Regions from separate parts of the Corynebacterium accolens genome, predicted to be linked through region 2. Evidence: predicted binding sites of a transcription regulator. Region 2 holds the regulator's gene; the other holds the start of a gene.
The links. Region 2 encodes LexA, which represses DNA repair genes until DNA is damaged. Its sites were predicted from a motif close to CGAACANNTGTTCG; they were not measured.
Positions count from the first base shown of each region.

Region 1: a site for LexA is predicted at 13,090-13,103, ahead of CACC_RS00270 (HNH endonuclease signature motif containing protein). Genes of this name have one in related genera too.

Region 1 covers NZ_CP046605.1:54,451-69,049, reverse strand. The annotation lists gene CACC_RS00345 (HAD-IA family hydrolase) at 1-576, opposite strand, end outside; gene CACC_RS00340 (hypothetical protein) at 589-942, opposite strand; gene CACC_RS00335 (ferritin) at 1,017-1,505, opposite strand; gene CACC_RS00330 (SulP family inorganic anion transporter) at 1,791-3,272, opposite strand; gene CACC_RS00325 (phosphoribosyltransferase) at 3,294-3,806, opposite strand; gene amn (AMP nucleosidase) at 3,879-5,282, opposite strand; gene CACC_RS00315 (esterase/lipase family protein) at 5,577-6,590, shown strand; gene CACC_RS00310 (Sir2 family NAD-dependent protein deacetylase) at 6,591-7,514, opposite strand; gene CACC_RS00305 (ATP-binding protein) at 7,525-8,646, opposite strand; gene bsaP (biotin synthase auxiliary protein BsaP) at 8,867-9,130, opposite strand; gene bioB (biotin synthase BioB) at 9,130-10,110, opposite strand; gene CACC_RS00290 (M20/M25/M40 family metallo-hydrolase) at 10,188-11,495, shown strand; gene CACC_RS00285 (CHY zinc finger protein) at 11,510-11,815, opposite strand; gene CACC_RS00280 (hypothetical protein) at 11,793-12,623, opposite strand; gene CACC_RS00275 (hypothetical protein) at 12,623-12,964, opposite strand; gene CACC_RS00270 (HNH endonuclease signature motif containing protein) at 13,193-14,326, shown strand; gene CACC_RS00265 (LURP-one-related/scramblase family protein) at 14,355-14,599, shown strand, end outside.
Region 2 covers NZ_CP046605.1:1,487,794-1,502,392, reverse strand. The annotation lists gene CACC_RS07190 (HNH endonuclease signature motif containing protein) at 1-681, shown strand, start outside; gene CACC_RS07185 (HPr family phosphocarrier protein) at 900-1,172, opposite strand; gene CACC_RS07180 (PTS fructose transporter subunit IIABC) at 1,228-3,324, opposite strand; gene CACC_RS07175 (1-phosphofructokinase family hexose kinase) at 3,343-4,305, opposite strand; gene ptsP (phosphoenolpyruvate--protein phosphotransferase) at 4,515-6,203, shown strand; gene CACC_RS07165 (DeoR/GlpR family DNA-binding transcription regulator) at 6,273-7,055, opposite strand; gene lexA (transcriptional repressor LexA) at 7,539-8,249, opposite strand; gene CACC_RS07155 (hypothetical protein) at 8,503-8,907, shown strand; gene nrdR (transcriptional regulator NrdR) at 9,115-9,573, shown strand; gene hrpA (ATP-dependent RNA helicase HrpA) at 9,766-13,668, opposite strand; gene CACC_RS07140 (hypothetical protein) at 13,720-14,599, shown strand, end outside.

The DNA.
Region 1 (14,599 bases), 1.0 Mb from region 2:
CTCGCGCGCGGAGTCGATTCCGGTAAACAGGTGGGCTTGTAACCCGCAATAGGTAGCGCCCTCGATGTAGTCAATGCGGTCATCAAAAAAATGCGTGTCCTTGGGCTGCGCCGCGAGCGCGTCCACCGCCACTCGGTAGGCCTCAGGATGCGGCTTGGCCACCCCGATATCGCAGCTCAACGTTACCGCCGCACACTCTGCCAACCACGGGTGCTGCGCGCGCACCTGTTCCGCCAGGGTCGTGGGTATATTGGATAAAATCCCGACGCTAAAGCCCTCCCCGATGAGCCCTTTGACCAGCGCTACCATCTCTGAGTCCGCCTCGAGCAGGTACTGATTCTCGCAGGCCACGGCCCCAGCGCAGTCAATGGGCTCCATACCCGCACGGGCGGCTATCTCGTTCCAGTAGTGGCTATCGCTAAAAATTCCGGCATCGTAATCGGGCCGGAAATAGTTATAGGCCTCCCAGAATGCCTCCGGGTTCGCAGGCGCGAGGAAGCGCTCCAGTTCAGCGTGCGCTTCCGGCGTGGTGGGGCGCAGCAGCACGCCGTACAGATCAAACAGCAACTTCGGCATAATGCGTCCAGTTTATGCGCGCCTAGTAGCTTGGGTCTGCACGGCCACAATCCCCACCGCGGTACCGGCGATAAAAATCACCAGCGCCGCCGTCGCCTGCGCCATCGGCAAAACGATGAGCACGGCCAACGAGGCCAGAATCAGCATTCCACTCAGGGAATATAGGGAGCGGTTGACCAGCCCGCGCTTGCCGATGACCCCACACGCCAGCATCACCACCCCCGCAAACGGACTCAGCATGAGCGCCCCGGTGGTCAAAAAGATGCCGAGGGTCACGTGGCTTGAGATGACCGCAGCACCGATGATGAGGCTTAATGCCAATACCGCCAGGGTGGCAGAGAGGGTTGCTTTGAGGTGTGCAGACATACGTCAATCCTCCCACAGCAGTCCAGTGCTATGGGAGGATTGATTTAAATCTTGATGGGTTTGTTATTCACAACTTAGGAGTTGCGGTTAGCCAAACGGGAATCGATGCGCAGCAGGCCAGCACCATCGTTGCCCACCAGCTTGATCTGGTCGATGATCTCAGAAACGGTGTCCTCTTCCTCGATCTGCTCAGCCAGGAACCAGTCAATGAGCTGACGGGAGTCCAAGTCCTGGATGTCAAGGGCAACGCGGGCGATCTCGCGGATCTGCTCGGAGACCTTCTGCTCGTGTGCCAAGGAAGCCTCGAACGCATCCAGCGGGGTGGCAGCCTTGATGGAGCCAACCGGGATATCGTTAAGCTCTACGCGGTAGCCGCGTGCCAAGAGGTGATCCGCAAGCTTCTGTGCGTGGACGCGCTCTTCGCTAGCCTGAGCCATGAACCAGTCGCGCATGCCCGGGAAGGACAGGTTGTCCATCTCGTAGGCCAGCTGGGTGTAGACCATAGCGGCGCCGTGCTCGTTAATGACCTGATTGTTTAGCAGAGTTTGCAGCTTCTCATCCATTGCTAAATCCTTTCTGTAGGAATCAATTAATTGGTTGTAGGCACTACAATACCCAAATAAAATCTCCCGTCTAGCAAGGTATGCTTAATCAAACCCGCACCTCAGGGGCATTTTTCAGGTTGGATCACCTAAGTTAGTTAAGACAAAGCTGCTCCACGGCACGAAGTTAATATCGCCTAATAGTTCGAGGTCATTGCCCTAAACGGTCAATCTCGCCGCGCTAGTCCACTCCATCCAACGCTTCTCAGCCGGTACGCTTACGCACATCACGCTCGCAATGTGATATTAATCACCCAGTTGCCCACTCAGGCGCTCCAGGCGCTGCGCGCTCGCCCCATCGAGGCCCCGAAACTCCACCTCAATGCCGCGATCCGCGTACTTTTTCTGCACCGCATCCAGCGTCGCCACCGTCGAGGCATCCCAGACCTCGGCATCGGAAAGGTCCACCACCACGAAGTCCGTATCAAGCGTGTAATCAAAGGCGTAAACCAAATCATTCGAGGAGGCGAAGAAGAGTTGGCCATGCACCACGTAGGTATATCCATCTACCAACTCAACCTCCACGAGGTGCGCCACCCGGCGGGCAAAGCCAATCGATGCAGCCACCACGCCTAAGACCACTCCTACCGCCAGGTTATGCGTGGCCAGCGTGCCCGCGACCGTCAGCAGCATGACGAGGATTTCAGAAAGCGGCATCAGCTTGAGCGTGCGCGGGCGGATGGAATGCCAATTGACCGTCGTCGCCGCCACGAGGATCATCACCGCGACCAGCGCGGCCATCGGAATGCGGCCTACCGCCTCGCCGAAAAGCAGGCACAGCACGAGGAGGAAGGCGCCGGCGAGGAACGTCGACAAGCGCGTGCGCGCCTGGGATACCTTGACGCCGATCATCGTCTGGCCAATCATCGCGCACACACCCATGCCACCAATGGCCGCGGCCAATATATTGCCAATGCCCTGGCCAAAGGACTCGCGGGTCTTATCGGAATGGGTATCCGTAATGTCATCGACAAGCTTTGCCGTCAGCAGCGATTCCATCAGGCCCACCAGCGCCATCCCAAAGGCATAGGGTGCAATGATCTGCAGGGTCTCTAGGTTCCAGGGAATATCCGGAATGAAAAGCCCTGGCAGCGTCGTGGGCAGCTCACCCTGATCCGCAACATCCGGCACCTTCCACCCAGCCGCGCCGGCGATGAGGCTTACCACCACGATGGTCACCAACGGCGCCGGAATTGCCTGGGTAAACCGCGGCAAAATGATCATGATGGCCAAGCCAATGGCTACCAGCACATAGACCATCCAGGGGACATCAATAAGGTGCGGCAGCTGCGCGGTAAACATCATAATGCCCAGTGCATTGACGAATCCGGTCATCACCGAACGCGGGATAAAACGCATGAGCTTGGCGATGCCCACCCACGCCAACAGCACCTGGATAATACCGGCCGCAAGCACCGCCGCCACCACGTAATCGTGCCCATATTCGTGCGCGAGCGGTGCCACCACCAGGGCAACCGCACCCGCCGCCGCGGAAATCATGGCGGGGCGCCCGCCGGTAAAGGCGATAGCCATCGCCATAATCACCGAGGAATACAGCCCCACCCGCGGGTCGAGGCCGGCGAGAATAGAAAAGCTTAAAACTTCCGGGATCAAAGCAAGCGCCACCGCCAGTCCGCCAAGGACCTCCTTGCGCAAACGCGCAGGTGAGGAAAAGGCAAAGCGGAAACTGGCGATGACGCCGGTGGGTGCAGGCTGCTCGTTAATCACGCCTGCACATACTAGTGGCTACTACGAGCCTTCCTGAAAGGAGCCATCCGCCGTGATGACCGGCAGCACCGACCAGGCAAAGTTGATCCACTTATCCGTCTTCTTCCACGAGTAATCCGGCTCGAAAATGGTCTTCGGCTTGGTGTAGACGACAGCGGAACGCACTTCATCGGCGGTTTCTTCCAAGAAGTTCACCACCAGATCCAAGGTCTTGCCGGAATCGGCCACGTCATCAACGACGAGCACCTTCTTGCCCTTGAGGGAATCCGTATCCAATTGCGGGGACAAGATGATCGGCTCATCCAAGGTCTGGCCAATATCGGTGTAGAACTCCACGTTGATAGCGCCCATGGCCTTGACCCCGATGGCATAACCAATGGCACCGGCTGGGATCAGGCCGCCGCGGGCAACGCCCACGATCAAATCAGGAAACCAGCCGGATTCCACGATTTGCTCCGAAAGATTCCGGCTCGCTTCGCCGAAGACTTCCCAGGTGAGGTTCTCCCGGTCCGGGTGGATCCAATTCTCAGTCACGATTGCGCGGCTCCTTTTGCGTCATGGGCTTTCTTTGTAGTTTAACTAGCGATACCTACCAAGGGAAAGCAGCTACCGGAAAGGAACCTCTCCCAACGTCCGCCGCAGCTTGCGCGTGCGCAGGCGTTCCGGGTTTTCTGCCAGCTGTTCCACCGCGCGCACCGCGCACATGACGTGGGCTTCCTTGGAGTTGGAATAAAACGCCTGGGCCTGCGCCGGCAGCTTCGGCACGGCGTGCAGCGGCAGATCCGATACGGAAAGCAGCGTGCCATAAGGCACGCGGTAGCGGTACCCATTTGCCGCCAAGGCGCACGATTCCATGTCCACCGCCACCGCGGTAGAAGTGCGCAACCACTCCCACAGATCCCGGCTGGTGCGCCATTCCCAATCGCGGTCATCGGTCGATAGCACCGTACCGGTGCGCATGAGCGAATTATCGCTGCCGTAGACCTCATCCACGGCCGCCTCCAGCATGCGCTGGACCTCTGGAATGGCCGGAATCGGCGTGGAAGAAACCACCTGCCGGTCCAAGATGTGGTCGTGGCGCTCGTAGGCATTGCCCAAGATCAGGTCTCCGATGCGCATGCGCCCATCCATGCCGGCGCAGTGGCCAATCATGATCCAGGCCTCCGGCCGCAGCACGGCCAAGCAGTCCGTAATGGTCTTCGCATTCGATGGCCCCACCCCGATATTGATCATCGTGATGCCATCGCCACCTGCGGTAATGAGATCGAACCGGGGCATCTGAAAGCGCGAGGTCAGCGTTAGCCCATCCAGGTCGAGGTCCACCGCATCATTAGGGTGAATGGTCTCCCCATTGGGCAATACCAGCGCCGTATAACGCGAATCCTCCTTGGTCAGCTCGCGCAGGCCGAATTTCACGAATTCCGTGGTATGCATCGCGTAATTGGTAAACAGAATGTATTTCTGCACCGTATCGACCTCGATGCCGGTGTAATGCTCAATGCGCGCACAGGCAATATCGAAGCGCTGCGCCCCGAAGTGAAAGAGCGGCTTTTCCCCGCCGTGAAACGCATCCCACTCGCCATCAATAATCGCATCATTGACCTCATCCAAGGTCGGGCGCGGAATGGGGCCGCGTTCCTGCGGCGCCGCCGGGGCATCTTTGATGTATTCCGGCGGAATGCGCTCATCCGATTGGCCCACGAAGATATCGCACGGATAATTGTTAGTCAGCCGCGTCAGCTGCTCGTGCAAGTACTCTCGGATGATGTGCGGCTTGGAGACGACCGCAGAATACTTGCCGGCCTCGTCCACATAGCCAAAGGGCTCGGAGCGGTCAATCGGCTGCCATTTACGGATCTCCACTGTCACCTTGGGATAAACCACGTGGCGATAATCATCGAGGGTGCCGGAGGCAAGGGCCTCGCGCGCCATCTCACACGAGGTTTCATAATGCTCAATTAAGCGAGTCACCGCTTCATCTACGGAGTGGACATGCTGCAGATCGGTCATACCGGCGAGTTTAGCGGGGACCGAGCAGCACGGCAGCGGAGACTTTTACCCCGGCTATCCTCCCGAGGCATAAACGAAGGCCCGCCGACTGCGCATCGGCGGGCCCTCTCCCCATGACTAATCTCTGGCACTTAGCGGCAAGGAGTGGAGCGCCCTACGCCGTAAGCACCGCCCGTGATTAGGCAAGCCTAAGTTTACAAAGATTATGGCGTGAGGTCAAGGGCTTTCTCCATAAATTTCTTCAACTTTTCTAAAGAGGCCATTTACCTGCATTAACGCGTATGATTGGAAGGCATGGCTGTCGAATCTCTTGCAGAGTTGAAAAGTATTATTTCTGAACAACTCCTCAAATTCGGGCGCGTGAACGAAGAAGATGCACCCGAAGAAAAAGATTCGCCACGCCTTGGCATCGCCTCCCCGGCCGCGGCCAGTGCTTTGCAGGATGACGTCGCCGACGAGATCGTTGACCGCCTCAAGGCCGAAAAGGACAAGTCCAGTCCCGGCGATTCCGCCCTCGATGCCGATGCCGCAAGGACCCTGCCCCTCGGCGCACGCACGAAGCCGCGCGGCGTTTTCGAAGACGATTGGGGCGCCCGCCCGAGCGACGAGCGCCCCTGGCCGGTCATCCTGATCCACGGCACCTGCGATACCAAGGGCGTCTGGCAAATTATGGGCAATATCTTGCGCCAAGACGGCTGGGCGGTCTTTGCCCCTGACTACGGTCACCGCGCCACGCAGACCATCCCGGAATCGTCGCAGCAGCTCGGCGCGTATATCGATACCGTGCTCGCCGTCACCGGAGCAGAAAAGGTCATCTTGGTAGGCCACTCCCAGGGCGGACTGCTCGCGCGGTACTGGATGCGCATGGACGGCGGCGCCGAAAAGGTCGTCCACCTCATGAGCATCAGCGCGCCTAATCATGGGACGACCCACGGGGGCATCGCCAGTCGCCTCATTCGCACCCAACGCCAAGAGGCGGTGATCCGCTCCATTATCGATGGCTGGTTTGGCCCCGCCGGCATGGACCAGGTGGTAGGCAGCGAGGTGCTTCGCGATGTCAACCGCGATGGCGACCTCGAATCCGGCGTGAGCTACACCTGCATCGCCACGCGTTCCGATGCCGTCGTCGTCCCGCCCGAAACCTGCTTCCTCGACCCAGAGGGCGCACCTGAAGGTGCGGTGCGCAATATCTATATCCAAGATTTCGACCGCCACGCGGTGGTCATGCACGAAGATATGCCCATGGATAGGCGCGTGCACGCCATCGTGCGCACGCTGCTCAGGATGGTAGAGCACACGCCGCGTTGATTAAATCTCCAACTCATCGAGCAGGGCATCAAAAGCCGGGCCCACCTGCGTGCGCCACAGCGTATCCACCTTCTTATCCCCGCGGCCTGGCCCGCCATTGATAACGGCCACGCGCTTGCCCTGCTTCTTCGCCTCAAGCACAAAGCGATAACCGCTCATCACCGCCAGCGAAGAACCGGCCACCAACAGCGAACTTGCCTCGTTCAATAGCGCAAATGCCGCATCCCGCCGCGTGGCTGGCACTGGCTCGCCAAAATACACCACGTCGGGCTTGAGCAGCTCCGAACCGCAGCGCTCGCAGCCCGCCATCCGGAACGCCGCAACGTCTTTCTCATCCAGCGTCACGTCACCATCTGGGTTAACTTGGTCCCTTTCCACGACTAGGCGCTCTAGGTACCCCGGGTTCGCGGCCGCTAGGCGCGCATCGAAGTGCCCACGATCCTCATAGTGACCACACAGCAGACACACCACGGTTTCCATATCACCGTGCAGCGTCACCAACCTCGCCGTACCCGCCCTTTTATGCAGGCCATCCACGTTTTGGGTGACCACTCCATTAACCAGCCCGGCGCGCTCCAACTCCACGAGCGCATAATGCGTGCGATTCGGCGCCGCGGAATCCATCACGCGCCAGCCCACGAAGCTACGCGCCCAATACCTATGGCTAGCGGCCGGATCATGGCGAAATTCCTGATACGTCATTGGCCGGTGCCTACTCAGCGAGCCCCGCGGACCGCGATAATCCGGCACCCCCGATGCCGTCGATACCCCCGCCCCAGTGAGCACCATGACCGGCCCGTTACGCAGCTGCTTGGCGATGTCCCCCAAAGCCTGCCCCGCCTCCGTATGCGGCGCCGTCTCCTCCACGACGCGCGCAATCGATCTCAGCGCGGACTGATGAGCATGGGCTACAGCGGGATCCATACCCACCAATCTAATCAAGCGCCTTCAAGTACTGCTCAACGGGGACTACCTGCGCACCATTCGCTTCGAAGGAATGCTGGCCGCGGTATAGCACTGTGCGGTTTGCGGGTTTGATCTCCAGCTCTTCACCTACAGTCGCGAGATGACGCGTGTATTTGGAATGATAGGTCTGCGATGCCTTGATTTCATAAGCCTTAGGATCGCCGCCCGTAAAATCCAATAGGTCGATTTCTCTTTTAGAACTATCCCGATAGAACCGTAGATCCGGCTTGCGACCAGAGTGAATATGCGTTTTCATGGTTTCTGCTACCACCATATTTTCACACACTGCACCTGACTGTGGATGCACAGAAAGTTCTTCTGGTGAAGAAATACCAAGAAGGTGGCACAACAGGCCAGTATCATAGAAATACAACTTCGCGGTCTTAGTAAGCACCTTCCGGGGATTGGAATGGTGGCTGGGTAAAGAAAATATGATGAAACTAGACTCCAGAACTGAGACCCAATTTTTTACCGTCTGGAAAGAAACATCAATCTCATTTGCGATTGCGGAATAGTTGATTAAGTTTCCAGCTTGCAGCGCACAGACCTTAATGAATCGCCAAAAGCTATCACTATTCCGAACATTGAGTAACCCACTCACATCCCGTTGGAGATAAGTCTGCACGTAGTTTTCAAAATAGATTTCCGGAGGAATTTGAGCCTGGTACAAGCGCGGATATCCACCACGAACCATAAATTCATCAACGGTCAGATCAGCTGATATAGAGCGAGCTTCCATGAGGCCGAAGGGCAACAGATGACTGATCCCAACGCGGCCCGCCAGCGATTGCGTTATGGATTCCATAAGCAAGAAATTTTGCGATCCGGATAAGATATATTGCCCAGGGCTTCCCACTTCATCCGAACGAAGTTGGACAACGGAAAACAGATCCGGTGCATATTGAGCCTCATCTATAATCAACGGTCCACGTTGGCTCGAAAGGAAACCCACAGGATCTTCTTGTGCCACCCTTCGGATACTTGGATCCTCAAGATTGAGGTATGACAAGTCCGGAAACATTTCTCTCAGAAGGGTCGACTTCCCAGACTGCCGCGGCCCCGTCACGCTAACAACTGGAAACCATTTCATTAACTGCGCTATAGATCCACTGAGCTGCCGAGGAACAAACATAAATTTACCAAATTTCGCAAGTAGGACGCACCAAATCTCTAAAGTAGAGAGTACCAAATCTCTAAAGTAGGACGCACCAAATTTCGCAAGTAGGATTACCTACCCGCAGTTCACGACTGTTTTTCAATAGAAAAAAGAGCCGCCTGCCTTGCGGCAGCGGCTCCCTATCTTGGTAGTGCTAGTTCTCTGGTAGCTGCTCTACGTATAACCACTCAGAATCTAGCTCCCCGTGGCGCGAGCACTTGGTGTGCCAGCCATCGGGGCGCACCTGGGCCACCATGCGGCGGCCGCAGATCTGGCAGTAGCGCGGCACGTCGAGGCCGGCGGCTGCAGCGGGGTGCAGCTTGAAGACCTCTTCGATCGGCTTGCCGGTATTGGGGTGGAAAATTGGCTCGTCCCCGGCCAGGACGGCGGTTGCCAACTCAGAGTTCGGCTCGGACACTACAGAGCCTTGATCGGGAGATCGATGCGGCCCAGCATGTCCACATCCTTTTCGATTTCCTGACCCAGGGTGGTCAAGTAGTTGCCGGCAATGATGGCGTTGATGCCGCCGAGCAAACCGCGCTCGGTGCCGTCATCGCCAAGCGAAAGCTCGCGGCCGCCAGCGAAGCGGAGGGTGGTGGAGGGCATCGCCAAGCGGAATGCAGCAACGGCGCGCAGGCCCTCACCCAGCGGAACCAGCGGGCGATCAGCGAACGGGGTGCCCGGGCGAGGGTCGAGGAAGTTCATCGGAACCTCGCACGGATCGATCTCTGCCAGCTGTGCTGCGAACTCGGCGCGCTGCTCCAGGGACTCGCCCATGCCGATGATGCCGCCACAGCAGACTTCCATGCCTACCTCGCGCACGTAATCCAGGGTCTTCTTGCGCTCTTCCCAGGTGTGGGTAGTGACCACGTTGGGGAAGTAGGAGCGGGAGGTCTCCAGGTTGTGGTTGTAGCGCTGTGCGCCCATGTCCTTCAGGCGCTGTGCCTGCTCGCGGGTCAGGGTGCCCAGGGAGCAGGAAATCTCGATGTCAACGGCATCATTAATGGCGGCGATGGCCTCGCCCACCTGGTCCAGCAGGCGGTCATCCGGGGACTTCACCGCAGCGACGATGCAGAACTCGGTAGCGCCGGTCTTGGCGGTCTTCTGTGCCGCTTCCACCAGTTCAGGGATGTTCAGGCGCACTGCGCGCACTGGGGACTCAAAAAGGCCGGACTGGGAACAGAAGTGGCAATCCTCTGGGCAACCACCGGTCTTGATGGAGATAATGCCTTCCACCGATACGTCCGGGCCGCACCACTTCAGGCGGGTCTGGTGGGCGATATCAGCAATTTCTTCCAGCTGGGAATCTGGAACCTGCAGTACTTGTAGTAGTTCTTCCTGGTTAAGGCCTTTGCCTTGCTCCAGAGCTTTCTCACGGGCGATGTCGATGATGCTCATGCAGTGAACCATACTTGAACGCCGTTCAACTTTGGCCAAAATCACAAAATTTTTTTCGCGGGATTACCCTAAGGGGCATGACGCTTTACGATGACACCCTCGAACTCCTCCAAGAACTCATCCGCAATGCTTGCGTAAACGACCTCACCCCGGATTCCGGCTTTGAGGTGCGCAATGCCGATACGCTAGAGAACTTTTTTGCCGGTGAAGACGTCTCCATCGAGCGCTTTGAATCCCACCCGGGACGCGTGTCCATCGTGGTGACCGTCCCCGGCGATCCCGCCAAGGAGCCCCTCACCCTTATGGGGCATACCGATGTCGTCCCCGTCGACGAACCCAAGTGGACTAAGCCGCCCTTCGAGGCACTCATTGAAGACGGCAAGCTCTACGGCCGCGGTTCCGTAGACATGCTCTTTATTACCGCCACCATGGCCGCCGTCACCCGCGAGGTAGCGCGCGCCGGCAACCCCGGCGGAACGCTCGCCTTCGTGGGCATGGCCGATGAAGAGGCCCGCGGTGGCCTGGGCGTGCGGTGGATGGCAGAAAACCACCCCGATGCCTTCTCTTGGAAGAACTGCCTCTCCGAGACCGGCGGTAGCCACCTGCCCGGCGCGGTGGGCTTCAACGTGGGCGAAAAGGGTGCTGGCCAGCGCCGCCTCCACGTCACCGGCGATGCCGGGCACGGCTCGACGCCCTACGGCAAGGACTTTGCCATCGTAAAGATTGGCGAGGTCGCCCGCCGCATCGCCGAGGCCGAGCCACCCACAGCCTCCAACGAGATCTGGGAGGGCTTCGTCCGCACCTTCAAGTTCGACCCTGAGACCGAAAAAGAGCTTATCGATGGCACCGGTGACTACACCAAGTTTGGCAACCTCGATGCCTACGCCCACGCCTTTAGCCACACCACCATCGCCGAGACCGTCCTGCGCGCAGGCGGGGCCATCAACGTGCTGCCTTCCCACGCCTACCTCGAGATGGATATCCGGCCCTTCCCGGGGCAAACCCAGGAAGACTTGGACGATTTCCTCCGCAGCGCACTGGGCGATCTCGCCGATGAGGTAGAAATCGAGCACCTCATTACCGAAGACGCCACCCAGTCCTCCACCGATACCGAGCTCTGGCGCACCATCGAGGCCACCGCCAAGGAGTTCTTCCCCGATAAAGACGTCGTGCCCGTCCACGCCACCGGTGGCTCCGACCTCCGCTTCGCTCGCCGCAAGGGCGGCAATGCCTATGGCTTTGCGATGCACGCCGAGGGCCGCGATATGGCCAGCGCCAACTCGCAATTACACAGCCACGACGAGCACCTCTACCTCGAGGACCTCGATCTCACCGTGCGCGCCTACCACAGCTTGGTCAACCGCTTTTTGGGTCTGACCCAGTAGCACTCCCCTCGCTTTTACGCGGTGACCTGAAAATAGATCCCGGCATGCGCACTGCAGCCGGGATTAAACATATGCCCACACTCCGGGCATGCCTCGACAGCAGAATACAGCCGGTAATCCATCTCGAGGCCGCAGGAACCGCAGAGCGCAGCGGGGGCATCGACAAGCATGGGCCCAAACTCATGATCCGTCAGCTCCGCATGACACAGCGCGCACGCGAAGTACTCGCCGCAGGTCGCGCACTTATTGGCCACCACGTCGAGCGGGGAATGCCAATGCTTGCACCGGCCCTCCGCATCAATCGCGCCGCGAATCTTCATGGTTCTGCCACTCCTTCTTCTTCGCCTCCGATTTCTTTGCATTGCGCACCGCCATCACCCCAATGGCGATGGCAATAACTATAGGCATCCACACCCTGCTGTAATCCATCAGGAAAACCACCCACTCCGGCGGTTCAAAGTGCACCGCAAACTGCGGCGCGGGCAAGGTAATCTGCGGTGGCTCCGGCAGGTTCGGCAAATTTGGCAGCGGAAGGTAAATCTCCGGAAAATCTACATCTGGCAGCTCCCAATCCGGCAGCAAGCGCGAGAGGATGCGGCTAATAATAGGAGCCAAAACAATCATCGCGATGGCCCACCCGGACTTCCCCAGCCCGCCGAGCAGTGGATACAGCACGCGCTTGAAGGGGCTTTCTTCCATTGCCCGGCGCCGCTTTTCACCCAAGGAGCCCGGCGGCGGATCAAAGGCCACGGCCTCCTCCCCATCGCGGTAGTAGACATCCTGTATCTCCCCAAAGGGCGTGGCTTGGATATCTACATAAGGCTTAGTCCGCGGCGCACTATTCTCACTGAATGAGAGATCGTTTTCCAGATTCTTCTGCAATGAATAACGGCCGCCACGCGGCTTGTCGTGCCGGCTGCGAACCTCGCCGTTGACCACCATCTGCATGCGGGGTGCAGGATTCTTGCGCCAGAGCTGGAGGCGGTGGATAAAGGGGGCATCGCCAAGCACCGGCGTAAATTCCTTCGGCTCCTTGGGCCATTCGCCCTGCTCAGCGAACTCGGCATCGTAGCCGCGCTCAACCTCGAGCAGGCCAGCCTCAGGGTGATCCAACCGCCAGATTTCCATCAGCGCTTCCTCAACTTGGCGCCCAATTTGCTAGCACCCAACGCCAAAAGGACCACTACCGGCAGGTAAATCCATGTCCCCTCGTTGAAGTACATCTCCATGGCCGCGAAATAGGCGATGCCCGCAACCCAGAAGATGGTCCATGAGTAGCGGAATGTGGCGGCATCGATAAAAGCAATAAGCACGGTAAGCCCACCCATGATGCCGAGCAATACCGTGCCGGAAACCGCCTGGTAAATCGCCGGCGGGAGCACCAGGAAGTTAGCGATCATCGCCAAAGGCGCCCACCACTGCCACCACGCGCGGCCGGGTTCTTCCTGCGTGTCCTGCTCCTGACTCATACCTTCCTCAAGCTAGCACATAATTTTGCTTTTAAGCTGGTTATCCTGACCGAAGAATATGCAGTTCTACCTGCGAAAACACGTTAAAACAGGCGAATGTCCGGCGGGTGTTCTATAGTGTTTTTCGTACACACGTTCACACAACAAATTTAGGTTTTAAGCGCCATGGAAGATCCCTACTTTTCCACGACCAACACCAAAGACCCCACTACACGCTTAGCTTTTGAAATGCGGAAGACTGAATACGAGTTCTGGACTGAACAGATCCCCGATCTCGATTCTGATTTCGAATTAGTCACCCAATCCCTCTACCGCACCACCGGAGTTAATGAAGGGCGAATCGGCCATATCCTGATGGCCCTGTACCGCCTGGAAGAGCTCCCGCAGCTGAAAGAGCTGCAACACGAGCTCTATCACTTAGATTTAGACCGCCTCATTGCCATCAATAAATCCCTTAACCGCCTGGGCAACCCGACCCCGGAGGTAATCGCGCGCATCGATGAGCAGCTCACCGCCTACCTCACTCCCACCCGCGCCAACCAGGCCATGCGGACGCAAGCGCAGATTAAAAGGAAGATTAATGAGCTCATCAACCTCGAAGATGACACCCTTGCGGTCAAGAAGGGGCCGACCCAGCCGCGCTACACCATGGAGAATTGGGGAAACAATACCACGGCGATGACGCTGAGCGCGGATCCCTCGGTGATGGCGTGCGTCGATAAGTGCATCAAGGAGACTGCGCTCAAGCTGGATTGCTCGCTTGCCGATGCCGCCATTTCCCTCCTCACCGGCAATACCGAAGCGCCCCAGGTCATCCTGAATGCCTACAAGGCAACCGATGTCCCCAACTCCCCCGCATTCATTGAATCCGTTGGGTGGCTCGACCCAGCGCGCTCCAACGCGCTGCCCTACTCCAAGATCCGGGAAATGAACCCGGATAAAGAGGTAAAGGGATACGTAACCCCGCCGGATATGGCAGCCTACCTCGAAGGATTCGACGGCACCTGCCGCTACCCAGGCTGCAACCGCCCTGCCACGGTGTGCCAAAAGGATCACCGCATCAACCACGCGGATGGCGGGCCGACGACTCCCGCAAACCTTGCCTGCCTGTGCCAGCACCACCACAACATAAAGACCGATGGCCGCGTCTTCTACGTCATGGACCCACACACCCGGGACATTATTTGGCTCTTCGAAGACGGCACCTGGACCGTCACCGAGCCTTCCGGCCCACTGGCAGAAAAGAATAAGAATTGGGTGCAAACTTTTGCACAAACCATGACCGCCCACCGCGCGCGAGCCTACGAGGAGGCCCACCAAGCACAGGAAGAAGCAAAAACCACCCCTAGGGAGGAGGATTAAAAACGCCCACTGCCATACATTGGCTGGCATGATGCAAAACTTATTCACGCTCAACGAGCTGGTTATTTCCCAGACCAAGTCCCTCCTCAAGGATCGATTCATGATTTCTGATGTCAACGGGACCCCAGTGGGCACCATCGTGCAATCCACCAGCCTTAAGGAAATGGTGTTTAAACCCTCCCGTAGCTTGGAGGTCGCACTCACGGATGCCGAAGGCAACCCCCAACAAACAGTCATGACGATCTCGGATCCGCCGAATTTTTTGCGGGATAC
Region 2 (14,599 bases):
CCGCCCCGCACTCCCAAGAAAGGCGTGCGGATCACCCGCCGGCCGCGCGGACCGTGGTCGTTGACCATCACCGGGGAATCCGCCGACGTCGCAGATATGCACTCTGCCCTCGATAACGAGCGCCCATTGGAATCGGTCAAGTCCATCTTCTTCGGCGGGAAGTCGGGGGCGCGCACCACTGCGACCACGCAGGTGGTCATCACCTTGGACGAGCTCGACCGCATCGTCGATGGCGATGGCGAGGAAATAACCCTGCAGCTCACCAACGGCTCGCGCATCAGCGGTGCCGACCTCGCGAGCCGGGTTTTAAGCGATCACGGATACATCACGCTTGTGCATCCCGTTGAGGGTCCGGTCAATTTGTACCGCACGTCCCGGTTTGCCAATGCGAAGCAGCGCTTGATGGCGGCCGCCGTCAATCCTGTATGCCCCTGGGAAAAGTGCAATTATCCTGCCGATGAGTGCCAGATCCACCACCTAGACAGCTGGCAGCACGGTGGCAATACCAATGCCGCTAACCTCGCGACCTGCTGCCCGTACCATAACGGCGTCAACGATGATGACCCGCAGGCCCCGCCGCGGCGCGGGCGATTGGCCCGAATACAAGGAAAGGTCCGCTGGCTTCCGCCGTGGGCCACGAACCCCGGCAGCCCGAACGAAAACGACCGGCCGCCATCCTAAGAATCCGGGCCAAGAGAATTAGCGCAAAAGGATCCGCGCGCCCGCACCGATCCACCGGCTCAGGACCAAAAATCTAAGCGACCGCGCAAATGCGCCGCGCGACCTGAATAGCCGGCGCAATGGGCACTGGGAAACGGCCTATGGATCGCAAAAGCTCCCCGCCAACAAGGCGAGGAGCATACTAGGCGTGCTTAGGCACTACTAGCGAGCAGCAGCGCTTAGGAAGCGTCGAGATCCTGCTCGATGAGGCCGGCGATCTTCTCAACGGCTTCTTCGTTATCAGAGGTAACGGTGACCTCGTCGCCCTGCTCGGCACCGAGGGCCATGATCATCAGGGAAGAAGCGGCGTCGGTTTCGTTATCGTCATCTTCTTCACCAACGAGGCTCAGGAAGATGTCCTCATCGTATTCGCCAGCGGCGTCAGCGATGATGGAGGCAGGACGTGCGTGCAGTCCTACAGAGGAGCCAACCTTTACAGTCTTGGAAGCCATGGAAATTATCCTTTCTGTAGTTAATTTATCGTGATCCAGTGTACGAGCGTTTGGTTTATGCCGCCACGTTCTGGGAAGCGGTTTTGGACCCTGGAGCGGCCTTTTGGGCAGCTTCCTGGACGGTCTTATTAGGCCAGAATTGCTTCATGGCCAAGACCGCGACGGTAGATACCGCCACGCCGGCAAAGATGGCTACCAGGTAGGCCCAGAACGGGTCGATAGCAAAGGCAACGAAGATACCACCGTGCGGGGCGCGCGACTCGACCGACAGTGCCATGGAAATAGCACCCGTCATGGCGCCACCAGCCATCATGGAAGGGATGACGCGGAACGGATCGGCCGCGGCGAAGGGGATGGCGCCTTCGGAGACGAAGGACAAGCCGAGCAACCAGGCGGACCTACCGTTTTCCTGCTCGGCAGGGGTAAATAGCGACTTGCGGATGAAGGTTGCCAAGGACAGCGCGATGGGCGGAACCATGCCGGCGGCCATGACAGCGGCCATGATTTGCATGGAGGCTGCGTCGCCAGTGGACAAGCCTGCGGTGGCAAAGAGGTATGCGGCCTTGTTGACCGGGCCGCCCAGGTCGACGCACATCATCAGGCCCAAGATGATGCCGAGCACTATGGCAGAAGAGCCAGACATGGAAGACAGCCAGTCTTGCAGGCCCTCCATCAGCGCGGCCAGTGGGGCGCCCAGCAACAGGTACATCGCCAAGCCAACGACCAGGGAGGTCAAAAGTGGAATGATGACCACCGGCATGAGGGAGCCGAGCCAGCGCGGGACCTTCCAATTGCCAATCCACAGGGCGATAAAGCCGGCCAACAAACCGGTCACCAGGCCACCGATAAAGCCCGCGTCGAGGGTCACGGCGATAGCACCGCCGACAAAGCCCGGCGCAATACCAGGGCGCCCGGCCAGGGCGTAAGCGATGTAGCCAGATAACGCGGCAACAATAAAGCCCATTGCAGCCTGGCCAATGGCAAAGAGCACTGCGCCTATATAGAGCCCGAACCCGGAGTTCTCGAACGACATGGTCTCGCCGTCGACGGTAATCTCATTGCCCGGCAGGTTGGACAGGGAATAATCCGTGGAAAGCGCCTGCCAGCCATTGGCCATATCGGCGCCGCCGAAGAGGAATCCGAGGGCCAAGAGAAGGCCACCGGCGGCAACGAACGGCACCATGTAGGACACGCCGGTCATAATCGCCTGCTGGATGCGCTTGCCCCAACCCAGCGATTTTCCTTCCTCTTCGGCGGAGGAGGAAGAGGCGGTGCCAGAGACCTTTCGGGCATTCGGGTTCTTCGCCGCCGCGATGGCTTCATCGAGCATCTTGCCGGGTTCGTTGATGGCGCGCTTGACGCCGGATTCGATGACGGGTTTGCCCGCGAAGCGCTCGCGGTCGCGCACTCCGACGTCCGTGGCGAAGATGACCGCATCGGCAGCGTCGATGGTGGACTGCGAGACCGATTCATTATTGGACGAGCCCTGGGTTTCGACGGTGAGATCGACGTCGTCGCGCTCGCCGGCGGTTTGGGTGAGGGCATCGGCAGCCATGTAGGTGTGTGCGATGCCGGTTGGGCAGGCGGTGATGGCAACGATGCGGGTAGCTTGTGCCGAAGCACCTGCGCTTGCCGATGCCCCTTCCGCAGCCCCAGCTGCAGCCTCCGCGGTGTCCTGCTTTTTCTTCTTCGGCTTTTCCGCGTTGACGACAGCGAGGATTTCCTTGACAATTTCTTCCTTCGTCGACGCGGTGCGCAGGGCCTCTAAAAAGTCCTTGCGCACGAGGGCGCGGGCAAGCTTGGAAAGAATCTGCAGGTGGGCTTTGCCACCGCCGGCGGGTGCGGCGATGAGGAAGACCAACTGGGCGTCGCCGTCTGGGCCGGAAAAATCTACGCCGCGGGTAAGGCGGGCGAAAGCTAGGGTCGGTTCGGTGGCGGCCTCGGAACGGCAGTGGGGGATGGCCACGCCGCCTGGCACGCCGGTGCCGGCCTTGGCTTCGCGGTCGATGGCGGGCTGGGCGAGGCCTGCGACCTCGGTCGCGCGCCCGGTATCGTGCACCAAGGTGGCAAGGTTGGTGATAACGGAGTCGACGCTATCGCCAAAGTCGGCGTCAAGCGCGACAAGTTCTGTGGTGATGAGATCGGATGCCATGATGGAAGGCTCCTTTAGCTATAGAGCAGAGATGGAGGTATGGGCGGTATCGAGTTCTTCGGGGCGGGGGAATTGGGTGCCGGGCTTTGCGGCCGCAGCGGTGCCATAAGCCACCGAGAGTGCGAGGGAATCTGCTGGTCCGTGCCCCTGCGTGCGCCCCAGGAGGTATCCGGCCAATGCGGCATCACCTGCGCCAACCGTGGATTTCACCGTGGCGGGAGGCGGGGTGGCAGCCCATGCGCCTTCTGCGTTTACCAGCACGGCACCGGCGCCGCCGAGGGTGACAAGGACTTCCTTGATGCCGCGACCCACGACATCCCTTGCAGCCTCCACGACCGGGCTATAATCCCCGGCCGCAGCGGCGCGCTCGAGGGCGAGGCCGTCCTGGCCGGTCAGCTGCCCCAGTTCGAAACCGTTGGGTTTGATGAGATCCGGGGCGGCGGTAGCGAGCTGCTTGGCGATGGCCTTCATCGGAGCATCAGAGGTGTCCACGGCGATGCGCGCCTGCGGGGCGGCAGTGCGGATCTCCTTGATGAGCTCGGTATACCAGCCAGCATCAACGCCCTTGGGCAGCGATCCGGCAAGGGCTACCCAATCGGCGGATTGGGCGTGGTGAGTAAGGGTGGAAATGAGGTGGTTTTGGGTGGCATCGGAAAGCAGCGGGCCAGGGCCGTTGACCTTGGTGGTCGTGCCATCTGGTTCGGTGATGGTGGTATTGACGCGGACGCCACCGTCCATGTCCACGTGGGCGTAGGGGAGGTGGACCTCCTGGATGAGGTTCATGAACGGATCGGCCGCGCGGGAGGGGAAGAGGGCCAGGGTTTCTTTCCCGGCGAGGTGCACGGCGTGGGCGACGTTGACGCCTTTGCCGCCGGCGACCTGGGTAACACTGGCGGCGCGGTGGACATCGCCTGAGGTCAGTTGCTGATTGAGCGCCAGGGTGGCGTCAATGCTTGGGTTTGGGGTGAGCGTGAGGATCATCGAGAACTTATCCCTTTCGCAGAGTGCGTATATTGGGGGCCACACGCAGTCGGTCCGGTTGAAACTCGCGCTTAAGCCCGCCGTAAATGTTTATTCTTGCCCGATTGTGTTGGAAAGTCAATAGAAACCGTGTGGCATACATTGCATTTCTGTTGGATTTGTGATGATCTGGAAATAAATAAGCCGCTATCTTCGAAGGAAGTATCGCCATGGAAAATACGCTTCAGTCCACTGTTAAAGGAACCGGCGTTGTCGCTGGAGTTGCCTATGCAGAAGCCGTATGGGTGCGCCCCCGCCCGGACCTGCCCACTGAAGGAAGTATTGACCAAGAGGCCAGCAGCGAAGCCGAATACGATCGCTTCCTCGAGGCAGTCGATGTCGTCGCCAGCCGCTTGGAAAACCGCGCCGCAGCCGCCGAGGGCCAAGCCTCGGAAGTGCTGACCGCAACCGCCGGCATGGTCAAGGACCGCGGGTGGCACAAGGCCGTGCGCAAGAATATTCGCTCGGGCAAGAATGCCGAGTTCGCCACGGTGGGAGCCACGGATAAGTTCGTCACCATGTTTGAGGCGGCCGGCGGCGTCATGGCCGAGCGCACCACCGATCTGAAGGACGTGCGCGACCGCGTCATCGCCCAGCTGCGCGGCGAGCAGGAGCCTGGTTTGCCCATGGTGGAGGGCCAAGCGGTGCTTTTTGCCGATGACCTCGCGCCCGCCGATACCGCCACCCTGGATACCGCGCATATTCGCGCGCTCGTTACCGAGCTGGGCGGGCCCACCAGCCACACCGCGATCATCGCCCGCCAGCTCGATATTCCGTGCATCGTCGCCGTGGGAAATAAGCTGCGGGAGATTGAAAGCGGCACGCTGGTCTTCGTCGACGGTGCGCTTGGAACCGTGACGCTGGGTGCGGACGAGGAAGAATCCACCAAGGCGGTCGCGGAATACCGCGAGCGCGCCGCCCGCGTGGCCGAATGGACTGGGCCGGCGCAAACCAAGGATGGCCACCGCGTGCAGCTGTTGGCTAACGTGGCCGATGGCAACGCCGCCCGCATCGCTTCCGACTCGCAGGCAGAGGGCATTGGCCTCTACCGCACGGAGTTGTCGTTCCTGTCCGCGAGCGAGGAGCCTTCCGTTGACGAGCAGGCAAAGATTTACAGAAAGGTCTTCAACGCCTACCCCGATTCCAAGGTCGTGGTGCGCACCTTGGATGCTGGCTCCGATAAGCCGATTTCTTATGCCACGCTGTCCTCTGAGGAGAACCCGGCATTGGGTGTGCGCGGCCTGCGCATTGCCCGCGATAATGAGTCCCTGTTGACGCGCCAGTTGGACGCCATCGCCCAGGCCGCGGAGTCCCGCGGCGACGATGCCGAAACCTGGGTCATGGCACCGATGGTGGCGACGTCGAAGGAAGCCCAGTGGTTTGCGGAGCTGTGCCGGGAGCGCGGCCTGACCGCGGGCGCGATGATTGAGGTGCCCGCAGCAGCGCTGATGGCAGATAAGATCATGCCGCATCTGGACTTCGTATCCATCGGCACCAATGACCTCACCCAGTACACGATGGCCGCTGACCGCCTGTCACCGCAGCTTGCGTACCTCACCGACCCCTGGCAGCCGGCCGTGCTGCGGCTTATCCAGCACACCTGCATTGCGGGGCACGAATACAACGTACCGGTTGGCGTGTGCGGCGAGGCCGCGGCCGATCCGCTATTGGCCTGCGTATTGACCGGCCTAGGCGTCAACTCCTTGTCTGCTGCATCGACCGCAGTCGCCGGCGTTGGTGCCCAATTGGCCGAGCTGACCTTTGACCAGTGCCAACAGCTTGCCGATGCCGCCCTCAACTCCGAAGGCCCATCCGCCGCCCGCGCCGCAGCGATGGAGCAGATAGAAAAGTTCAACTAACGGCAAAAGGGTTCGCCCTCCCTGCCTAGATGTCAACGTAGGGAGGGCGAAGTCGTGCGCATGCTGGAGCTATTCGCTGGCGAGCACGACATCGATCTCTCGCTCGCGCAGGGCATCGACGAAGGATTCCGGCGCGCCGGAATCGGTGATGACGACATCGATATCTGCAATGGAGGCGAAGCTCACCAGGTAGTCGTTGCCCAATTTGCTGGAATCACACATGACCACGACCTTGTGGGCATTCGTGACGAAGGCGGATTTGATGGCTGCTTCTTGGGAATCGGCTGTCGACAAGCCGTGATCGAGGGTCAACGCATTGGTACCGATGAAGGCGACATCGGCGCGCATGAGCGCCATGGTGCGCAGGGCGGTATCGCCGACGACGGCCTGGGTGATAGCGCGTACGGTCCCGCCGAGGAGCTGGACATCGGGAACGCCGCTATTGGCTAGCGACAGTGCGATGGGCAGGCTATTGGAGACGATATTGAACTGCGCCTGCGGGTATTGTTGGCTAATGAGCTCGGCAAAGGTATTAATCGTGGTGCCGGCGTCCAGGAATATGCTGCCGCCGCCAGGGGGAAGGAAGTCGAGCGCGGCGTGCGCGATGGCGGCCTTGGCCCCAGATGCGGAACGCTGGCGGGTATCGAGGGTGAGCTCCGCGGTCTGGAAGGCTTGCGAAGCCACGGCGCCGCCGTGAACGCGGTGGACAACGCCCTCACGATCCAGTACGGCTAGGTCGCGCCGAATGGTTTCAGCAGTCACCTCGAAACGCTCTGATAAATCGGTTACGTTAACGCGACCCTCAACTGCAGTTTGGGACGCGATCTGGCGGCGTCGCTCCTCTGCGTACACGGACCCTCCTTGCTCCTCGCCTTCGGCCGGGCGGTTACTCCATCTGCGAATGCAGGCGCTCGGTGAAAGCTAACTGATGTGGGATTTCTCCCTCCATTGTGTCAAAATTCGGCGGTAATCGGACGAAAACAAAAATTAAGGTGTGCGCTGTTGTCTGGTTTGGGATAAAAGCCGCAGGTCAGTCAGCTTTATTTGCCCTAGTTGAAAGCCAACCCTAGTAGCGCTTAACTTACGGATCCGTTATTTCGGGGGTGCTTTCTCAATAAACCCCGCGCGCTTAAGTTGGCTTTTTGGGGCGCGATTGCGAGGTAGAAAGGCGTGGAATGCGTTAAAACTCGTATGGCCCTGCTCCCTATGCGGGGAACAGGGCAGCGTACGAAGTGCAAAGAGCGGGTTTCAAGAAAGCGGGCGCAGAGTGTCGGCGGCGACAACAACCGCAGGCGAACACCCGCGTGCGGCTTGGTTAAAGTAGCTGGCCGGGGCCTAGAGTTTGCGGAAGACGGATACTACCTTGCCCATAATTTCCGCATCATCGCCGTTGATGGGCGGATAGGCATCGTTGTGCGGAAGGAGCCATACGCCAGAGGAATCGCGGTGGAATTCCTTGACGGTGGCCTCGGAGCCATCGAGAAGCGCGGCGACAAACTCGCCTTCCTCAGCCACCGATTGCGACCGGATGATGACCCAGTCGCCGTTGAGGATGCCGGCATCCTGCATGGAATCGCCCACGACCTGCAGCATATAAAGCTCTCCTCCGCCGACGACCTCGTCTGGCATGGGGAAATACGTGTCGATATTTTCCTCTGCAGTGATTGGTGCACCGGCGGCGATGCGGCCAACGACGGGAATATAAGCTACGGCGGCAGACTCTTCAGGGCCGCGGGCAGAGGTATCGGGGACGTCCTTAGCCTTGCGGCCCGGCTTCTTTTCGGCGTCGTCAGTGTTGAGGTGGCGTACGTCGACCGCGCGGGGTTTATTGGGATCGCGGCGCAAGAAGCCCTTTTCCTCCAGTTGCTTGAGCTGATAGGCCACGGACGAGGTGGATTGCAGGCCGGCGGCGTCACCAATTTCGCGGATGCTGGGCGGGTAACCGCGGAGCATCACTGCATCGCTGATGACGTTAAGGATGCGGCGTTGCCTTTCGGAAAGGGAGGCGTAATCGTTCTTTGCGGTGCTTGCTTTCTTGCGGCCCATGTGCGGCTCCTAGCTAAGGGGTCTGAGGTTCTGCGTTCATAGCTTGAAAAGGGACTGGGTGACACCTGCGTGCCATAACTCATTTGTAGCACGAAAAGTACAAGCGTTCGAGATTTACGCGAAAAACTGGACAGGTTTTCGAAGTGGTGCTATAAATCGAACATAGAAACAATCTCGAACACAGGAGCGACATTGAGCTCTTGTTGTGTCAAGGGGCCGCTTTAGACTTACGGCGGTCGTCGAAAGGAAAGCAATGTCTCAACTACTTCACTCTCGCAATAACATGGTCAAACAGCGCGCGGCACGTCCACAGATCGTCCCTTCAGCCGCTATTTGGGATATTGATGATCAAAGCTGGGGCGTGCAGCATTCTCCTTCCGAAAAGGGGGAAATCAGGACTTTAAATTCCGTATATCGAACGAACCGTGAAGGTTATTCGAATACGTGGACTGATGAACGTTCCTTACCTGATTTCGCGAACAGGCCGATGGAAGAAGACGATGCGCATAGTTCGCGCAAGAATTACCTCCTCGGTGCAGTATTTGGTGCTGCCGTATTTTTCGGCACGGTTGCCGGCGGGCTGATGGGTACGAGCGCTGAAACGCCGACTGATCCTGGCGCTTCGGTACAGCAAGTAGAAGCAGCGATCGGACAGTAGTGCTGCGTGTACAAAAGCAGGCACTTCGGGGGTTTAAGGCTTAGAGCCTTTTAGGCAGCAGCTTGTCTTCCCGGCCGCAGATAAGGCCCGCTTGCTTCACGGAGACAGGCACTCGAGTAGGAGGAGTCTGGCGCAATGGTGTCAGGTTTTTGGCTTGGCCGTGGGAGGTAAACTAAACCGAGAAGCTAAATTAGCGAAAGGACTAGTGTGTACTGCCCGTTTTGCCATAACGAACAATCCCGCGTTATTGACTCGCGCGTGGTTGATGCCGGCGCATCGATACGGCGCCGGCGGGAGTGTGCTTCCTGTAAGGGACGCTTCACCACTGTGGAAAAGGCCGTACTGCTGGTTGTTAAGAGAAATGGCCTCGCTGAGCCATTTAGCCGGGATAAACTCATTCGGGGGGTTAGGCGCGCATGCCAGGGTCGCGACGTTAGCGATGATGCCTTAAAAAAGTTGGCCCAAGAGGTTGAGGAAACGGTGCGGGGGCACGGGTCCTCGCAGGTAAACGCCAACGAAATCGGGCTAGCGATCCTTGAGCCGCTGCGTGACCTAGACGAGGTTGCATATCTGCGCTTTGCCTCGGTGTATAAATCATTCGAGAGCGCGGATGACTTTGAATCGGAGATTCGTTTGATGCGGCGCCGCGATCGCGGGGACCTTTAAACTGCGCAGTGTAGGACGATTTCTCAGCAGTTATACAGCCGTTCCTGCGCAGGATCGAAGCAGTCTTAACTGGCCTTTTGGGTGCATCGTTTCGTTAGGGCCTGCCCAATGTTTACGCCGCCGGCGGCCGAGTAAGCAGATTTTTAGCTTAGGTATGGCCGGCCGGGCGGCGGGAACGTGAGGTTGGGGTGACTAGCGCAATTTATCCACTGCCTTTTGGATCCTCCGCAGGGACACCGCGTGCGCCGTGCCGAGGCGCTGGGCAAAGAGCGAGACCCGCAATTCCTCGATCATCCAGTGGATGTCCTTGACCTCGCGTGTCTTTTCGCGGCCCGCGGGGAGGTTTCGGAGGCGGTTTGCCAGGTAGGCCTTGGCGTTATCGACCTCGGCCTGGCGGTCGGCATCGCGATCCGGATCGAGCGACATGTCCTCCAGACGGATCCGCATTGCCTGGATGTAGCGGGGAAGGTGTCGCAGGTGTGCGGACCCGTGCACGGTGATGGCATTCGGCGGAAGAAGGAACGCGAGTTGCTTTTCCATATCGTCGATGGCGGGACCGTCCCACTGGGAAAGTTCGGCGCGGAGGTTGGAGTACTCAGCCAAGCCAGGCGCGATCGAGACGATTGATTGCCGCACGCGGCCGGGAACCTGCGGTTTCACGGTATCCTTGAGCTCGGAAAATGCCTCTGGCGAGCGCACGGGGCCGCCGGCCTCGAGCATGAGGTCGCGGATTGCCGCTACGCGGGCGTCATTGACCAGGCCGTCGGCGCCGCCATGCGGATAAGAATCCACGGCGACGCGCTGCTGCAGGGGAAGCCCCTTGACCATTTGCGCGGTCGAGACGGAAATCTCGCGCATCAAAAGCGTGAGGGTGGTGGTGACCATGGCGGCATCGGCAGCCGCCTTGGTGGGATGAACCTTAAGCTCAACGCCTTCCTTGGTGGCCACCAGCGCTGGGTAGGCGGTGACTTCGTGGCCGTCGACGGTGGTGGTGACGGTCTCGTCAACGGTGCCGAGGGTATCGTCGGTCCATTCGCTGACCGCGGTGGATTCGGCGGTGCGGCTTACCCGCGAGACGGACGATTTAATGTGGCCGGCCTGGCGCTCGCGCAGGGCGGCAAGGTCCCTATCGGAATCGATGATGGTGCCACGCTTGTCGATGGCCGCGTAGTTCATCCGCAAATGATCCGGCAGCTTGTCCGGTTGGAAGTCGGAGGCGTTGATGCCGTGGCCGCCGAGCTCGCGCAGGACATCGGCAAGCTGCTGGGTAAGGGGGCCTTCGAAGGGGGTGAGGCGTTCCATGGCGCGCTCGGCAAATTCCGGGGCGGGCACGACGGTGCGCCGCAGGGCCTTGGGAAGGGAACGAATAAGCTCGTTGACGAGCTCGAATCGCAGGCCGGGGACGAGCCAATCGAAGCCTTCGGTATCAAGCCCGGCAAGCATGGGCACAGGAACCATAACGGTGACGCCATCGAGCGGGTCGCCGGGTTCGAATTTATAGGCCAGCTCGTAATCGATGGAGCCCTTGCGCCAGTGATCGGGGAAGGAGACTTCGGTGACGTCGTGGGAGTCATCGACAAGCGTGGCTGGATCGAAATTCAGTAGATCGGGTTCTTGGCGGCGCTTTTTCTTCCACCAAGAATCGAAATGACGGCCTGTGGTGACCTTGTCTGGAATGCGCTGGTCATAGAAATCAAAGAGGGTATCCTCATCCACGATGAGGCCGCGGCGGCGGGCCTTTTCCTCGTATTCGGCGGCCTCATCAAGGGCCTGCGCGTTTGCCTTGAGGAATTCGTGGTGCGCATTCCACTCGCCGGCGATAAGCGCATTGCGGATGAACATATCGCGCGCAGCGACGGGGTCCACTCGGTGATAGGGCACGGTGCGATCCGCGACGATGGGCACGCCGTAGAGCGTGGACTTCTGGTGCGCGATGGCGGCCGCGCGCTTGCGGGACCACGTGGGATCGGAATAGTTGTGCTTGAGCAGGTCGGCGCCGAGTTTTTCCACCCACGCCGGATCGATGGCGGCAACGTCGCGGGCCCAGAGCCGGGAGGTTTCGACGAGCTCTGCCGCCATGACGAACTCGGGCGGCTTTTTGGCCAAGGCGGAGCCTGGAAAGACAAGGAAGCGGGTATTGCGCGCGCCGTGGAACTCCTTGGAATTTCCATCGCGGGCGCCGATATTGGACAGCAGGCCGGATAGCAGCGCGATGTGAATATCGTCGGAGCGGCGTTCGGTGCCTTCTTGGTAATCCCACCCCAGCTGCTTGGAGACGTCTTTGAGCTGGCGGACCAGGTCGAACCACTCGCGGATGCGCATGTAGTGGAGGAACTCCTGCTTCATGCGCTTGCGGAACCTATTGCCCGATTGCTCATTGCGGGTCTGTTTGATGTAATCCCACAACTTCAGCATGGACAAAAAGTCAGAGGTCTTGTCTTTAAAGCGCGCGTGCGCCTGATCGGCTTGCGCTTGGTACTCCAGCGGGCGTTCGCGCACGTCTTGGATGGTCATGGCGGCAACGATGACGATGACATCGTGGAGGCAGCCGTTGGTATGGGCCTCGATAAGCATGCGCGCCATGCGCGGATCGAGTGGGATGCGAGCCAAGTTGCGGCCGGTTTCGGTCAGCGCCGGTTTCTCGTGCTTGTCCTGGAGCGCACCGAGCTCGTGGAGGAGGTTGAGGCCATCGCGAATGGCCTTGAACTCGGGTGGCTGGAGGAAGGGGAATTGCTCGATATCGCCGAGCTTGAGCGAGACCATCTGCAAAATGACGCTGGCCAGGTTGGTGCGCAGGATTTCCGGATCAGTAAATTCCGGGCGGCTTTGAAAATCTTGCTCGCTATAGAGACGGATGGCGATGCCATCGGCGACGCGGCCGCACCTACCGGAGCGCTGGTTGGCAGAGGCCTGCGAAATGGGCTCGATGGGCAGGCGTTGCACCTTGGTGCGCGTGGAATAGCGCGAGATTCGCGCGGTGCCTGTATCCACGACGTAGCGGATTCCGGGTACGGTCAGCGAGGTTTCGGCGATATTGGTGGCCAAAACGATGCGCCTTCCGCGGTGATTGCTAAATACGCGGTGCTGTTCCTGGTTGGATAGGCGCCCGAAGAGGGGAGCGACCTCGACGTTTTTCCATTTTTTGGCCTCGATTGTTTCCATGGCATCGCGGATATCGCGCTCGCCTGGGAAAAAGCAGAGGATATCGCCGTCGCCTTCTGCCATGAGCTCCTCGATGGCCTCGGTTAAGCCATCGAGCGGGTCCTGATCCACCAGCTTTCCACCGGCCTCGAATTCGAGGGGGCGGTAGCGAATTTCTACCGGGTAGGTGCGTCCGGATACCTCGATGATGGGCGCGGGAGTGCCATCGGGTTGGGCGAAGTGCTCGGCGAAACTTTCCGGATCAATCGTCGCGGAGGTGATAATCACCTTGAGATCGGGCCGCTTGGGAAGAATCCGCTTGAGATACCCCAAGAGGAAGTCAATATTCAGTGAGCGTTCGTGCGCTTCATCGATGATGATGGTGTCGTATTTATTAAGGAAGCGATCGCGCTGCATTTCTGCTAGCAGAATGCCGTCCGTCATAAGTTTCACCGCGGTGGTATCAGAGACTTTGTCATCAAAGCGGATGGCGTAGCCTACAGATTCCCCGATGTCTTGGTCGAGCTCGGAGGCGATGCGCTCGGCGACGGTCCGTGCGGCAATGCGGCGCGGTTGGGTGTGGCCGATAAGTCCCCGGCGACCCCGGCCGATGTCGAGGCAGATCTTGGGGATCTGCGTGGTCTTACCAGAACCAGTTTCGCCGGCAATAATGACGACCTGGTTTTCTTCAATAGCGGCGGCAATATCGTCCTTGCGGCCACTGACGGGCAAGGAATCGGGGTAGGTGAGTGGGGGAACGGCGGCATCGACAAGCGCGAGGCGATCTGCGGCAGCCTGGATATCCTGGCCGATTTCGCGCAGGGCCTTGGGGGCGCGTGCCTTCGATAGGCGGCGCCGGAAGCTGCGGGCCTCGGCGATGGTGACGTTGTCTAATGCTGCAAAAAGTTCATCGCGGCTAGGGGCCTGCGACGTCGTGGTTTCATGCTGTGTCATGGCTAATTTATGAGCTTACCCCGGTTACGTGGAGTGGAAAAAGTTGCTAGTATGAAAATACTTGTCAAACGATACTTTTCTCGTTGCGCCCAACCCGGATACAGAAGGAAGGCACCGCTGATGAATGACAATAAATCCGGTGGAAACGACGATTTTCCACGCTATGAACCGACTAACCACCCAGAGGACCAGCCAAGCTACGGCAACCTGCCCTCCTATGGCGGTAGCCACGAGAGCTCTGGCAATCAAGGATATGCGGGCTACCAAGCACAGGACAACACCGTAAACAACGGCGGGTTTACCGGAAAACCCTCGGCCATCGATTCTATTTCGTGGGCCTTTCGTACGGTATTTAAGAATTGGAAATTGTGGATCCTCGGTAGCTTGCTCGTTGGCGTGATTGCCATCGCTTTCTCCATCTTGGGCGCGGCCGTTGCTCCCTCAGAGGGTGCGGAGGCCTTCGGTGGAGGAGCCATTGTGCAGATCGTGTCCTATGTGTTCGTGGCCGTCATTAGCCTGATGGCGCTGCGACTGGCGCTATTCCAAATCGATGATCCGCGCACTGGGTGGAACTATGTGGGCAAGAATGTGCGGTGGTGGCAGCCGCTAGCGATCATGATCATCATCGGCATTATTACCTGGTTAGTAATGTTCATCTTCGTTGGTGGTTCATTCTTCCTTAGCCCTGATATGGGGACCGGTGCCACAGAGGAAGAGGCGTTGGAATCCATGGCAGGCCTTTTCGGAGTTGTGGCTTTATTGACTCTCATCGGCCTGTTTATTCAGCCGCTTTATATGTTGATGCAGTGGTTTGCGGCCGATGGCGACGGAGTTGGCCAAGCCATCAAGAACGGTTTTAAGGCCGGTAAAGGAAACTACGGCCAGCTTTTGCTGCTAACGGTGCTTAACATGCTGATTATAATTGGCGGCT